Regions from separate parts of the Streptomyces sp. NPDC059010 genome, predicted to be linked through region 1. Evidence: riboswitches for the same ligand, from Rfam matches in the RefSeq annotation. Region 1 holds a riboswitch; each other region holds the start of a gene.
What was found. Region 1 has a riboswitch for thiamine pyrophosphate ahead of ACFWYS_RS02580 (thiamine ABC transporter substrate binding subunit). Riboswitches for the same ligand answer to the same signal wherever they lie in the genome.

Region 1 (4,528 bases):
CGCGCTGGCCAGTGAGAACGCCCATCTATCCGGGCCGTCTGTGGGCCGTCCGAGGAGAGCCAACGACGACCAACGACGACCACTGACGACCACGATGCACGGCTCGGAGCCCAGGTCACACGATTCGATCTGCAACACTGGTACAGCCATGCCTAAGCCCGGAGAACTCACTTTCGTCGCCCCCCGCGGAGCCAAGAAGCCGCCGCGGCATCTCGCTGATCTCACGCCCGGTGAGCGTAAGGACGCTGTCGCTGCGATCGGGGAGAAGCCGTTTCGTGCCAAGCAGCTCTCGCAGCACTACTTCGCGCGGTACGCGCACGAGCCGGAGCAGTGGACCGACATCCCGGCCGGTTCGCGTGACAAGCTGCGCGAGGAGCTGTTTCCCGAGCTGATGACCGTCGTACGGCATCTGTCGACCGACCAGGGTGACACGCGCAAGACGCTGTGGCGGCTGTTCGACGGGACGCTCGTCGAGTCGGTGCTGATGCGGTATCCGGACCGGGTGACCATGTGCATCAGCTCGCAGGCGGGATGCGGGATGAACTGCCCGTTCTGTGCGACCGGGCAGGCGGGGCTGGACCGGAATCTGTCCACCGCGGAGATCGTCCATCAGATCGTGGACGGGATGCGGGCGCTCAGGGACGGGGATGTTCCGGGCGGGCCCGCCCGGCTGTCCAACATCGTCTTCATGGGGATGGGGGAGCCGCTCGCGAACTACAACCGGGTGGTGGGAGCCATCCGTCGGCTCACCGACCCCGAGCCCGACGGGCTGGGGCTGTCGCAGCGCGGGATCACCGTGTCGACGGTCGGTCTCGTGCCGGCCATCCACCGGTTCGCCGACGAGGGCTTCAAGTGCCGGCTCGCGATCTCGCTGCACGCGCCCGACGACGAGCTGCGCGACACCCTCGTGCCCGTGAACACGCGGTGGAAGGTGCGCGAGGTGCTCGACGCCGGGTTCGAGTACGTCGGGAAGAGCGGACGGCGGCTGTCGATCGAGTACGCCCTCATCCGGGACATCAACGACCAGGCCTGGCGCGGTGACCGGCTCGGGCGGCTGCTCAAGGGCAGGCCGGTGCATGTGAACCTGATTCCGCTGAACCCGACGCCGGGCTCGAAGTGGACCGCGTCCCGGCCCGAGGACGAGAAGGCGTTCGTCGAGGCCATCGCCGCCCATGGTGTGCCGGTGACCATTCGGGACACCCGTGGTCAGGAGATCGACGGGGCGTGTGGGCAGCTCGCCGCGACCGAGCGGTAGTCTGGCCACCGTAAGGTCGCCGTAAGCACATCTTCATATTCCGACAGGGGAGCGCCACAGCGCTGAGAGTGCGGCACCGGCCGCAGACCCTCTGAACCTTGCCCAGGTCATTCTGGGTAGGAAGTTCGGTCATCACTCAAGCTGTTGCGCCCTGCCCGGGAGTCGAAAGCGGACTTCCGGGCAGGGCCGCGTCTCTTCCTGGTCAACCCCAGGAGGAATTCAGTGAGCATCATCAAGAAGGCCACGGTCCTCGCCGTCGGTCTCGGCCTTGTCACGCTGTCCGCGTGCGGTTCGTCCGACTCGGGCGGCGGCGACGCCGGGGCCGGGAGCAAGACCGTGACGCTTGTCAGTCACGACTCGTGGTCCGTCTCGAAGGGCGTTCTCGCCGCGTTCGAGAAGCAGTCCGGCTACCAGGTCAAGGTCCTGGAGGACGGCGACGCCGGGCAGGCCGTCAACAAGGCGATCCTGACCAAGGACAACCCGCAGGGCGACGTCTTCTTCGGCGTCGACAACACCCTGCTCTCGCGGGCGCTCGACAACGGGCTGTTCCAGTCGTACGAGCCCAAGGGCTCCGACCTGATCCTGCCCGAGTACCGGGTCGACCCGGACAAGCACCGGGTCACCCCCATCGACACCGGCGACATCTGCGTCAACTACGACAAGGCGTACTTCAGCGAGCACAAGCTGACCCCGCCCAGCTCGTTCGACGATCTGATCAAGCCCGCGTACAAGAACCTCCTCGTCACCGAGAACGCCTCCACCTCCTCACCCGGCCTCGGCTTCCTGCTCGGTACCGCCGCCCGGTACGGCGACGACGGCTGGCCGGACTACTGGAAGAAGCTGAAGGCCAACGGCGTGAAGGTGGTCGACGGCTGGGAGCAGGCCTACAACAACGAGTTCTCCGGGTCCGCCGGCGGCAAGAAGGCGGGGGCCGACCGGCCGCTCGTCGTGTCGTACGCCTCCTCGCCGCCCGCCGAGGTGATCTACGCCAAGCCCAAGCCGACCAGCGCGCCGACGGGCGTCGCGACGGGCACGTGCTTCCGGCAGGTCGAGTACGCGGGCCTGCTCAGCAACGCCAGGAACACCGAGGGCGGCAAGGCGCTCCTGGACTTCCTGCTGACCAGGACGTTCCAGGACGACATGCCGCTGAACATGTTCGTCTACCCGGTGCGGGAGGGCGCCCAGGTCCCGCCGGAGTTCGTGAAGTACGGCCCGCAGGCCAAGGATCCCGAGACCATGGACCCGGCCAAGATCGCCGACAACCGTGACGACTGGGTCAAGTCGTGGACCTCGCTCGTACTGAAGTAGCCCCGCGCAAGGGCCGTACAAGGGCCTCCAAGGGCGGCGCGGCGGTGCGGCTCGGCCTGATCGCCGTGCCCGTCGCGTTCTTCGCGGTCTTCTTCGCCTACCCCGTCGCCGCGATCGTCGCGCGCGGTCTGAAGGTCGACGGGGTGTGGCGGTTCGGGCGGCTGTGGGACGTGCTCGGGGAGTCGGACATCCGGCACGTCCTGTGGTTCACCACCTGGCAGGCGCTCGCCTCCACCGCGCTGACGCTGCTGATCGCGCTGCCGGGCGCCTATGTCTTCGCCCGCTTCGACTTCCCCGGCAAGCAGGTCCTGCGGGCCGTGGTGACCGTCCCCTTCGTGCTGCCGACCGTCGTCGTCGGCACGGCGTTCCTCGCGCTGGTCGGCCGCGGCGGACTCCTCGACGAGCTGTGGGGCGTACGGCTCGACACCACCGTGTGGGCCATCCTGCTCGCGCACGTCTTCTTCAACTACGCAGTCGTCGTACGCACGGTGGGCGGACTGTGGTCCCAGCTCGACCCACGGCAGGAGGAGGCCGCGCGGATGCTCGGGGCTTCGCCGCTGAAGGCCTGGCGTCAGGTCACCCTCCCGGCGCTCGGGCCCGCCGTGGCCGCCGCCGCGCTCATGGTCTTCCTGTTCACCTTCACCTCCTTCGGGGTGGTGCAGATCCTCGGCGGGCCGACCTTCTCGACCCTCGAAGTGGAGATCTACCGGCAGACCTCCGAGATCTTCGACCTGTCCACCGCCGCCGTCCTGACGATCATCCAGTTCCTGGCCGTGGCCGCGATCCTCGCCGTGCACGCCTGGACGGTACGGCGTCGGGAGAGCGCCCTGCGTCTGGTGGACGCCTCGGTGACCGCCCGGCGGCCGCGCGGTGCGGGGCAGTGGGCACTGCTGGCCGGTGTCCTGGCTGTCATCGTCGTCCTCCTGCTGCTGCCGCTCGCCGTGCTGGTGCAGCGCTCGTTCGACGCCCCCGACCTCGGCTACTACCGGGCGCTGACCAGCGCCGACGGCGGTGTCTTCCTGGTCGCGCCGATCGAGGCGATCGGCAATTCGCTCCAATACGCCGTCGTCGCCACCCTCATCGCCGTGCTGATCGGCGGTCTGGCCGCCGCCGCGCTGACCCGGCGGGACGCGGGCCGGTTCGTGCGCGGCTTCGACGCGCTGTTGATGCTGCCGCTCGGGGTGTCCGCGGTGACGGTCGGCTTCGGGTTCCTGATCGCGCTGGACGAGCCGCCGCTCGATCTGCGGGCCTCCTGGATCCTGGTGCCGCTGGCGCAGGCGCTGGTCGGGGTGCCGTTCGTCGTACGGACCATGCTGCCCGTGCTGCGGGCCGTGGACCAGCGGCTGCGCGAGGCGGCGTCGGTGCTGGGGGCCTCGCCCTGGCGGGTCTGGCGTGAGGTGGATCTGCCGATGGTGCGGCGGGCCCTGCTGATCGCGGCCGGGTTCGCCTTCGCGGTGTCGCTGGGGGAGTTCGGGGCGACGGTGTTCATCGCGCGGCCCGACAACCCGACGCTGCCGGTGGCCGTGGCGCGGCTGCTGGGGCGGGCCGGTGAGCTCAACTACGGCCAGGCGATGGCCCTTTCGACGGTACTGATGGTGGTGTGCGCGGTGGCGTTGCTGGTGCTGGAGCGGCTTCGCAAGGATCGGACGGGGGAGTTCTGAGATGACGCCGAGTACGCCGAGTGCGCGAAGTCTGCTGAGCCTGGAAGGCGCGACCGTACGGTTCGGCGGCCGGCCCGTGCTCGACGCCGTCGGCCTCGATGTCGCCGAGCACGAGATCGTGTGCGTGCTCGGGCCGAGCGGCAGCGGCAAGTCGACGCTGCTGCGGGCCGTGGCGGGGCTGCAGCCGCTGGACGCCGGGCGGGTCCGGCTCGACGGGCGGGACCAGGCCGGGGTGCCCGCGCACCGGCGGGGCGTCGGGCTGATGTTCCAGGACCATCAGCTCTTCCCGCAGCGGGACGTCGGC
Region 2 (4,528 bases), on a different contig from region 1:
AGCATCTCTTCGTCCGTGAAGCCGTCGTCCCGCAGCAGCGTCAGGGTCCCGGACAGGCCCTTGACGACCTTGTCCCCGTCGATGAAGGCGGCAGGGACGTGCAGCGCGCGGTTCTCACCACGGCGTACGGCGATGAGCTGGCCCTCCTTGACCAGCTGCCGGACGCGCGTCACCTCGACGCCGAGCTGTTCGGCGATGTCGGGCAGGTTGAGCCAGGCGGGGACGAGAGCATCGATCTTTGCGTCAATCTCGGTCACAGGAACAAGCCTGCCATCTGCCACTGACAGTCGGAAGCCAGGCCGGTCCACCCGGGAGGATCCGTCGCCCCCGACGCGCTACGCCGTCGCCGCCTTCAGGGGCCGCGCCGGGTCCACCAGCAGCTGCGCGTCCATCGGTGTGCCCGACTCGATCAGCCGCCGCCCCTGCGCCAGATCCCTCGGCCGGCCCACCGCCAAGAGGGCGACCAGGCGGCCGTCCCGCAGCCAGCAGACCGTCCACGCCGGGCCCGACGGGTCGCCGCGCCACAGGGTCGTGTCGGCGGCGGCGTGGTGGCCGGCGTACTGGACGAAGCGGCCGAACTGCTCGGACCAGAAGTACGGCACGGGGTCGTAGACCGCGGGTGTCTCGCCGAGGATGTTCGCGGCGACCGTGCGCGGGCCCTGGAGGGCGTTGTCCCAGTGGTGGACCAGCAGGCGCTCGCCGTACCTCCCCGAGGGGAAGGACGCGCAGTCGCCGACCGCGTAGACGTCCGGCACGGATGTCCGCAGATGGTCGTCGGCCACGACCTCCCCGTACGCGCCGAGCTCGATGCCCGAGCCCGCCAGCCAGGCCGTCGCGGGCCGCGCCCCGATGCCGACCACGACGGCGCCCGCGGGCAGCCGCGTACCGTCGTCGAGGAGCACCGCGCCGGGCTCGACGCGCGCCACGCGCGTGTGCGTGCGCAGTACCGCCCCGCTGTCCTCGTACCAGCCGGTCATCGGCGCCGCCACCGCCGCGGGCAGCGCCCCCGCGAGCGGCCGGTCGGCGGCCTCCACGACCGTCACCGCGCAGCCCGCCTCGCGCGCGGCCGTGGCGAACTCCGCGCCGATCCAGCCCGCCCCGACGACCACGATGTCGTGCTGCCGGGCCAGCACCGGCCGCAGCCGCTCGGCGTCGTCCAGGGTGCGCAGCAGATGCACCCCGGGCACCCCCTCCGCGCCCGGCAGCCGGATCGGTTCGGCACCGGTCGCGAGCACCAGGACGTCGTACGGCGCGGGCCCGGACTCGGTGTCCAGCTCGCGGTCGGCGGTGCGTACGCCCAGCACCTCGCGGCCCAGCCGCAGGTCGATGCCGAGCGCCTCGAAGTCGACGTCGAAGGCGGAGCCCTCGGCCTTGCCGAGCAGCACGGCCTTGGACAGGGGCGGCCGGTCGTACGGCTGATGGGGCTCGGCGCCGATCAGCGTGATGGTGCCGGTGAAGCCCTGTTCCCGCAGGGCGACCGCCGTCTGCACTCCGGCCATGCCGGCGCCGGCGACGACCACTTTCCGCTGCGACTGCGTCGTCTGCTCGCTCACCTGATCACCATAGACAACTGACAATTTGTCAGTCAGGAGTCGTGCTCAGTGACCTGCTCCACAACGCTGGTTCCCGAGCCTTCCTGCGACTCCCACTCCCAGGTCTCCTCCAGCCGCACCCGCCCGTCGGCGAGTTCGGTCACCGTCGACACACAGTGGCCGGACGACGTGGTGCCGTCCCGCTTCAGCTGCACATACCGGAAGTCCAGCCGGTCACCGTCCCGGGTGCCCACGAGATGCCCGCGTACGACGTCGCCGCCCGTGTACTCGGCCCAGATCTCGCCGTTCTTCTCGTGGTACCTGAACCGGGTCCGGGTACCCACCTGACCTGGGGCTTGGTCCGCGACGGGGGCGAGGACGAGACCGTCGAGCGAGCGGGCCATGGGCACAGGCTCCCTTACTGAGACGTGTGGGGGCGGGCTAGGGTGGCCAACGTAGAGCACTCGCGGGAGCCCGGACGCACCGGGCTGAGAGGGAGGCTGGCGGCCTCCGACCGTACGAACCTGATCCGGGTCATGCCGGCGAAGGGAGGGGCTGGACGCCCATGTCGCGTACGCGAACGTCAGACGTCCTTGTCATCGGGGGCGGAATCATCGGCCTGGTCACGGCGTGGCGGGCCGCGCAGCGCGGGTTCACGACGGCCGTCGTGGACCCCGAGCCGGGCGGCGGGGCCGCCCAGGTGGCCGCCGGGATGCTGGCCGCCGTCACGGAACTGCACTACGGCGAGCAGACCCTGCTGGGCCTGAACCTGGAGTCGGCACGGCGTTACCCGGACTTCGCGGCCGAGCTGTCCGACCTCACCGGCCATGACCTCGGCTACCGCCAGTGCGGCACGCTCGCCGTCGCGCTGGACGCCGACGACCGCGCCCATCTGCGCGAACTGCACGCCCTGCAACGCCAGTCGGGGCTGGACTCCGAGTGGCTGTCCGGGCGGGAGTGCCGGCGCCTGGAGCCGATGCTGGCGCCGGGCGTGCGCGGCGGGCTGCGGGTGGACGGGGACCACCAGATCGATCCGCGCAAGCTCGCCGGGGCCCTGGTGGTCGCGTGCGAGCGGGCCGGTGTGGTCTTCCACCGCACCTGGGCCGAGCGCCTCGATGTCGCAGGGGACCGGGTCGCCGGTGTCACCACGACCGACGGCACCGCGCTGGGCGCGGACCAGGTGGTCCTCGCGGCCGGGAGCCTCAGCGGGCGGCTGCCCGGAGTCCCGGACGACGTACTGCCGCCCGTGCGCCCCGTGAAGGGGCAGGTGCTGCGGCTGACCGTGCCGAAGCGGTACGCACCGTTCCTGAACCGGACCGTGCGGGCCGTGGTGCGCGGAAGCCAGGTGTATCTGGTGCCGCGCGAGAGCGGGGAGCTGGTCGTCGGGGCGACGAGCGAGGAGCTGGGCTGGGACACGACGGTGACCGCGGGCGGCGTGTACGAGCTGCTGCGCGACGCCCATGAGCTGGTGCCGGGCATCACCGAACTGCCGCTCACGGAGACCCGGGCCGGTCTGCGCCCCGGCTCCCCCGACAACGCGCCGATGCTCGGCCCGACCGAGCTGGCGGGGCTGTCGCTGGCCACCGGGCACTACCGCAACGGTGTGCTGCTGACGCCGGTCACCGGGGACGCCATGGCGCACGCCCTGGCCACCGGTGAACTCCCGGACGAGGCACGGCCGTTCACACCGAGGCGTTTTTCTCCCGCCGCACTCACGGAGCAGTCCGCATGAACATCTCCCTCAACGGGGAGCGGCGAGAGGTCGCTCCCGGTACGGCGCTCGACGCCGCCGTACAGATGCTCACCGCGGCGCCCTCCGGGGTGGCCGCCGCCCTCAACGAAACCGTCGTCCCGCGCGGACAGTGGCCGTCGACGTCCCTCTCCGAGGGCGATCGCGTCGAGGTCCTCACCGCCGTCCAAGGAGGCTGAACCATGGCCGACGATCCCTTTGTCATCGGCGGTACGTCCTTCACGTCCCGGCTGATCATGGGCACGGGCGGGGCGCCCAGCCTGGAGGTGCTGGAGCGGGCGCTGGTGGCGTCCGGGACGGAGCTGACCACGGTCGCGATGCGGCGGGTGAACCCGTCGGTGCACGGCTCGGTGCTGTCCGTGCTGGAGAAGCTCGGGATCCGGGTGCTGCCGAACACCGCGGGGTGCTTCACCGCGGGCGAGGCGGTGCTGACGGCCCGCCTCGCGCGCGAGGCGCTCGGCACGGATCTGATCAAGCTGGAGGTCATCGCCGACGAGCGGACGCTGCTGCCGGATCCGATCGAGCTGCTGGACGCCGCGGAGACGCTGGTGGACGACGGGTTCACCGTGCTGCCGTACACCAATGACGACCCGGTGCTGGCGCGGAAGCTGGAGGACGTCGGCTGCGCGGCGATCATGCCGCTCGGCTCCCCGATCGGGTCCGGGCTCGGCATCCGCAATCCGCACAACTTCCAGTTGATCATGGAGCACGCACGTGTGCCGGTGATTCTGGACGCGGGTGCCGGTACGGCGTCCGACGCGGCGCTCGCCATGGAGCTGGGGTGCGCGGGTGTGATGCTCGCCTCGGCGGTGACGCGGGCGCAGGAGCCGGTGCTGATGGCCGACGCGATGCGGCATGCCGTGGAGGCGGGCCGGCTGGCGTACCGGGCGGGGCGGATTCCCCGACGGCACTTCGCTGAGGCGTCGTCCCCCGTGGAGGGGCTGGCGAGGCTGGATCCGGAACGGCCCGCTTTCTGACGGCCCGGCTGCGTGGTTTGCGTCACAGCTCGGCTGCAGTACCGCCCCGATCACAGCCGGGCCGTCAGCTGTGTCGGTGACGGCTCGTAGACTCGCCTGCGTGGATACGACCCTTCAGGACCCTCTGGTCGGGCAGGTGCTCGACGGCCGGTATCGCGTCGACGCGAGAATCGCGGTCGGCGGGATGGCCACGGTCTACCGGGCCCTGGACACCCGCCTCGACCGCGTTCTCGCGCTCAAGGTGATGCATCCCGCGCTGGCGGTCGACG
Region 3 (4,528 bases), on a different contig from region 1:
GCGCCGTCCACCCCGTCGTCCGCCAGCGAGTCCGGCTCCACCGAGTCGGGCACGGGCGCGATGGGGCTCGCCGCCACCATGGGAGAGGTCGCCGAGACCGCCGGCCCCGGCGTCATCGCCGTGGTCGCCGTCCTGGCCCCTGTCCTCGCCGGCACCGCAGCGGCGATCTTCCTGCTCGTCGGTTACATCCTGAGGATGCTCAACCCCGAGCCGGCATTCGCCCAGACGATGCTCACCACCGGATGGGTCTTCGGCGCCGTCGCAGCGGCCGCGATCCTGGTCGCCGCCGTCGGACTTCTGCTCACCGCCCTGCGCAACCAGCCCGCGTTCGTCAGCGGACCGTACGGCGAACTGAGCGAGGAGGTGGCCCGGGCCAGGGAAGCCTGGCGCGAGGCACTGCTGGAGCGCGGCATCCTGCCCTTCCTGCGGGAGGCACTCGCCGATCCCGGCACGGCATCGGCCCTGCACCGCATGCCACCGTCGACGCCGGCCGGCCGCATCCCGGCTCTCGGATACGACCGCCCGGGTTTCAGCAGCCCGGGCGACGGACCCACCTCCGGCCCGCGACCGAGCTTCTCCAGCCCGGACTACACGAGCCCGGACTTCGGAGGGCCGGACCACCAGCCGGAGTAGCCCCTCGGCTTGCGCCCCCGCCGTAGGAGAGCCCCCAGCAGGGGACCCTCCGCCTCGACGGACCCCCGGGGAAACCTCCTCGGGGAGGCGCAAGCCGAACGTCTGGCAGCGCGCCGGGGCATTGCACCCCGGGTCAGGACGTCGACGTCAGTCCGCGATCGGCAGGTACACCCGGTTGCCCGCCGCCGCGAACTCCTTCGACTTCTGAGCCATGCCGTCCTCGATCTCTTCCTGGGATCCACCGTGTTGGCGACGGATGTCCTGGGAGATCTTCATCGAGCAGAACTTCGGCCCGCACATGGAGCAGAAGTGGGCCGTCTTGGCGGGCTCGGCCGGCAGCGTCTCGTCGTGGAACTCCCGTGCCGTGTCCGGGTCGAGAGCCAGGTTGAACTGGTCCTCCCACCGGAACTCGAAGCGGGCGTCGGACAACGCGTCGTCCCACTCCTGTGCGCCGGGGTGTCCCTTGGCGAGGTCGGCCGCATGGGCGGCGATCTTGTAGGTGATCACGCCCGTCTTGACGTCGTCACGGTTGGGCAGGCCCAGGTGCTCCTTGGGCGTCACATAGCAGAGCATGGCCGTGCCCCACCAGGCGATCATCGCGGCGCCGATGCCGGAGGTGATGTGGTCGTACGCCGGCGCGACGTCCGTGGTCAGCGGGCCGAGCGTATAGAACGGAGCTTCATCACAGATCTCCTGCTGAAGGTCGATGTTCTCCTTGATCTTGTGCATCGGGACATGTCCCGGGCCCTCGATCATGGTCTGAACATTGAAACGCTTCGCGATCCGGTTGAGTTCCCCGAGAGTGCGCAGTTCCGCGAACTGCGCCTCGTCGTTGGCGTCCGCGATCGAGCCCGGCCTGAGGCCGTCGCCCAGCGAGTACGTGACGTCGTACGCCGCGAGGATCTCGCAGAGTTCCTCGAAGTTCTCGTACAGGAACGACTCCTTGTGATGCGCCAGGCACCACGCGGCCATGATCGAGCCGCCGCGCGAGACGATGCCCGTCTTGCGGTTGGCGGTGAGCGGCACGTACGGCAGGCGCACACCCGCGTGGACGGTCATGTAGTCCACGCCCTGCTCGGCCTGCTCGATGACCGTGTCCTTGTAGATCTCCCAGGTCAGCTCCTCGGCACGGCCGTCGACCTTCTCCAGCGCCTGGTAGAGCGGCACCGTGCCGATGGGCACGGGGGAGTTGCGCAGCACCCACTCACGGGTGGTGTGGATGTTGCGGCCGGTCGACAGGTCCATGACCGTGTCGGCGCCCCAGCGGGTCGCCCAGGTCATCTTCTCGACCTCTTCCTCGATGGAAGAGGTGACCGCGGAGTTGCCGATGTTGGCGTTGACCTTCACCAGGAACCGCTTGCCGATGATCATCGGCTCGATTTCCGGGTGGTTGACGTTGGCGGGCAGCACCGCCCGGCCCGCGGCGATCTCGTCGCGGACCACTTCGGGGGAGACGTTCTCCCGGATGGCCACGTACTCCATCTCGGGCGTGATCTCGCCGCGTCGCGCGTAGGCGAGCTGGGTGACCGCCTTGCCGTCACGGCCGCGACGAGGCTGGCGCGGCCGTCCGGGGAAGACGGCGTCGAGGTTGCGCAGACCACCGCGCGGCGAGGTGTGCTTGATCCCGTCGTCCTCGGGACGAACAGGACGACCCGCGTACTCCTCGGTGTCACCGCGGGCGATGATCCAGTTCTCCCGTAGCGGGGACAACCCCCTGCGGACGTCGGTATCGGTCAGTGGATCGGTGTACGGGCCCGACGTGTCGTACAGCGTGACCGACTGCCCGTTGGTGAGGTGCACCTGGCGGACCGGCACCCGCAGGTCGGGGCGCGAACCCTCGACATACGCCTTGTGCCAGCCGATGGACTTCCCGGCCTCCGGGGACGTTTCACCCTGAGTGGGCTGTTCGTCCTGGCTGGAGGCAGGCGTGCGCGTGTCCTTGATGGTCATGAGACCTACTCCCTACGCCGGCATTACCCGGTAACAGGTTCGGCGGTCGACGCAGCGGTATCCGTCTGCCGACGTTTCGTGTGAAACATCACTCGTGGTGAGTGATGTTTCATGTGAAACATCGCTGGGACGGAGGTCAGCGCCCTCTCAGCCCGGTGCTCCGAGCTCCCGCGTGTACAAAGGTGGCACCACGCTAGCGTCAATTCGGGCGCGGTGAACAGAGGGCCTCGGTCGTTCTTGCGATGATCGGGCGGTGACCTCGACGCATGAACCTCCGTACCCACCGCCCGAGCGGCCCCGTGGATCCGGCGCCGGAAACGGCCCCGTACGGGGCAACGACCGTACAGACGGCCGGGGTTCAGGGGTCGCCGGAGCGAGATACGACGGCGGATACGGCCGGGGTCCCGGGGGCGGCGGTCACGAAGGTCAGTTGGCCGGCGATCAAACGGCTGGCGATCACATGACGGGGACCGGCGGCTGGCACCAGCACGGTCCCGGGGCCGGTGGCCTGCATGAGCACGGACCCAGAGCCGGGGGCATGCATGAGCACGGTCCGGGATCCAGCGGCTCACCAGGGCGCGGGCCCGGCCCGGATGACGAGCGCGGGCATGATTCCGGTGCTGGTCATGGGCACGGAGCTGGCTACGACGGCTCGCGCGGCGGTGGTGGCGGCGGCCGTGGCGGTGGCGGTGGCGGTGGCGGGGACGATCGCGGTCATGGGCATGGGCACTCGCACAGTCACGCCCACGGTCCTGCGGCGCCCGTCTCCCGGCATCTGCGCAAGGTCATCGCGGCGATCCTGATCCCGTTCGCCGCGGCGGTGGTGGTGGGGCTCGCGGTGCTGTGGCCGGGCGGTGCCCCGCCGCACGAGCGCACGGGGGTCGGCTTCGACCGACAGACACAGCAGGCCACGGTCACCAAGGTGGTCGAGCTGAGCTGCAAGGACGTGGGCGCCTCTGGCGTGCCGCCGACCGGTGACACCTCCACCGCCGAGGGTTCCTCCGCCGCGCAGCAGGAGAAGGGCACCTGCAAGAAGGCGACGATTCGCGTCGACACGGGCAACGACAAGGGCCGTACGTTCACCGAGATCGTGCAGCCCGACCAGTCACGGCAGTTGCACGAGGGCCAGGAGGTCGTGGTCGCCTACGAGCCCTCCGCGCCCAAGGACCTGCAGTACTCGGTCACCGACGTGAACCGTGAGTTCCCGATGATGCTGCTCGCCGGCATCTTCGCGCTCGCCGTCGTGGTGGTGGGCCGGATGCGCGGCGTCATGGCGCTGGTCGCGCTGGCCATCAGCTTCATGGTGCTTACCTTCTTCATCCTGCCGGCGATCCTGCAGGGCTCGAACCCGCTGGTGGTGGCGGTGGTGGGGGCGAGCGCCATCATGCTGATCGCCCTCTACATGTGCCACGGCCTGTCGGCCCGTACATCCGTCGCGGTGCTCGGCACGCTGCTCTCGCTGCTCCTGATCGGCCTGCTGGGCTCGGGGTTCATCGACTGGGCCGCGCTCACCGGCAACACGGACGACAACACCGGGCTGATCCACGGGCTGTACCCGTCGATCGACATGAGTGGTCTGCTGCTGGCCGGCGTCATCATCGGTTCGCTCGGTGTCCTCGACGATGTGACGGTCACCCAGACCTCGGCGGTCTGGGAGCTGCACGAGGCCAACCCGACGATGGGCTGGCGCGGGCTGTACCGCGCGGGCATCCGGATCGGCCGCGACCACATCGCGTCCGTGGTCAACACACTCGTCCTCGCCTACGCGGGCGCCGCCCTGCCATTGCTGCTGCTCTTCTCGATCGCGCAGAGCGGCGTCGGCACGGTCGCCAACAGTGAGCTGGTGGCCGAGGAGATCGTGCGCACGCTGGTCGGCTCCATCGGCTTGGTCGCCTCGGTGCCGGTCACCACGGCCCTCGCGGCCCTGGTGGTCTCGGCCGACCGG

Region 2: another riboswitch for thiamine pyrophosphate. It lies ahead of thiO (glycine oxidase ThiO); the one in region 1 lies ahead of ACFWYS_RS02580 (thiamine ABC transporter substrate binding subunit).
Region 3: another riboswitch for thiamine pyrophosphate. It lies ahead of thiC (phosphomethylpyrimidine synthase ThiC); the one in region 1 lies ahead of ACFWYS_RS02580 (thiamine ABC transporter substrate binding subunit).

What each region holds. Positions count from the first base shown of each region.
Region 1 is NZ_JBHYJA010000002.1:98,813-103,340, reverse strand. It holds gene rlmN (23S rRNA (adenine(2503)-C(2))-methyltransferase RlmN) at 149-1,255, shown strand; TPP riboswitch at 1,291-1,396, shown strand; gene ACFWYS_RS02580 (thiamine ABC transporter substrate binding subunit) at 1,478-2,563, shown strand; gene ACFWYS_RS02575 (ABC transporter permease) at 2,539-4,224, shown strand; gene ACFWYS_RS02570 (ABC transporter ATP-binding protein) at 4,226-4,528, shown strand, end outside.
Region 2 is NZ_JBHYJA010000016.1:134,215-138,742, forward strand. It holds gene ACFWYS_RS19340 (Rv2175c family DNA-binding protein) at 1-257, opposite strand, end outside; gene ACFWYS_RS19345 (NAD(P)/FAD-dependent oxidoreductase) at 336-1,499, opposite strand; gene ACFWYS_RS19350 (hypothetical protein) at 1,586-1,936, opposite strand; TPP riboswitch at 1,989-2,100, shown strand; gene thiO (glycine oxidase ThiO) at 2,098-3,264, shown strand; gene thiS (sulfur carrier protein ThiS) at 3,261-3,461, shown strand; gene ACFWYS_RS19365 (thiazole synthase) at 3,465-4,259, shown strand; gene pknB (Stk1 family PASTA domain-containing Ser/Thr kinase) at 4,360-4,528, shown strand, end outside.
Region 3 is NZ_JBHYJA010000047.1:24,760-29,287, reverse strand. It holds gene ACFWYS_RS37080 (hypothetical protein) at 1-633, shown strand, start outside; gene thiC (phosphomethylpyrimidine synthase ThiC) at 781-2,583, opposite strand; TPP riboswitch at 2,576-2,765, opposite strand; gene ACFWYS_RS37070 (YibE/F family protein) at 3,122-4,528, shown strand, end outside.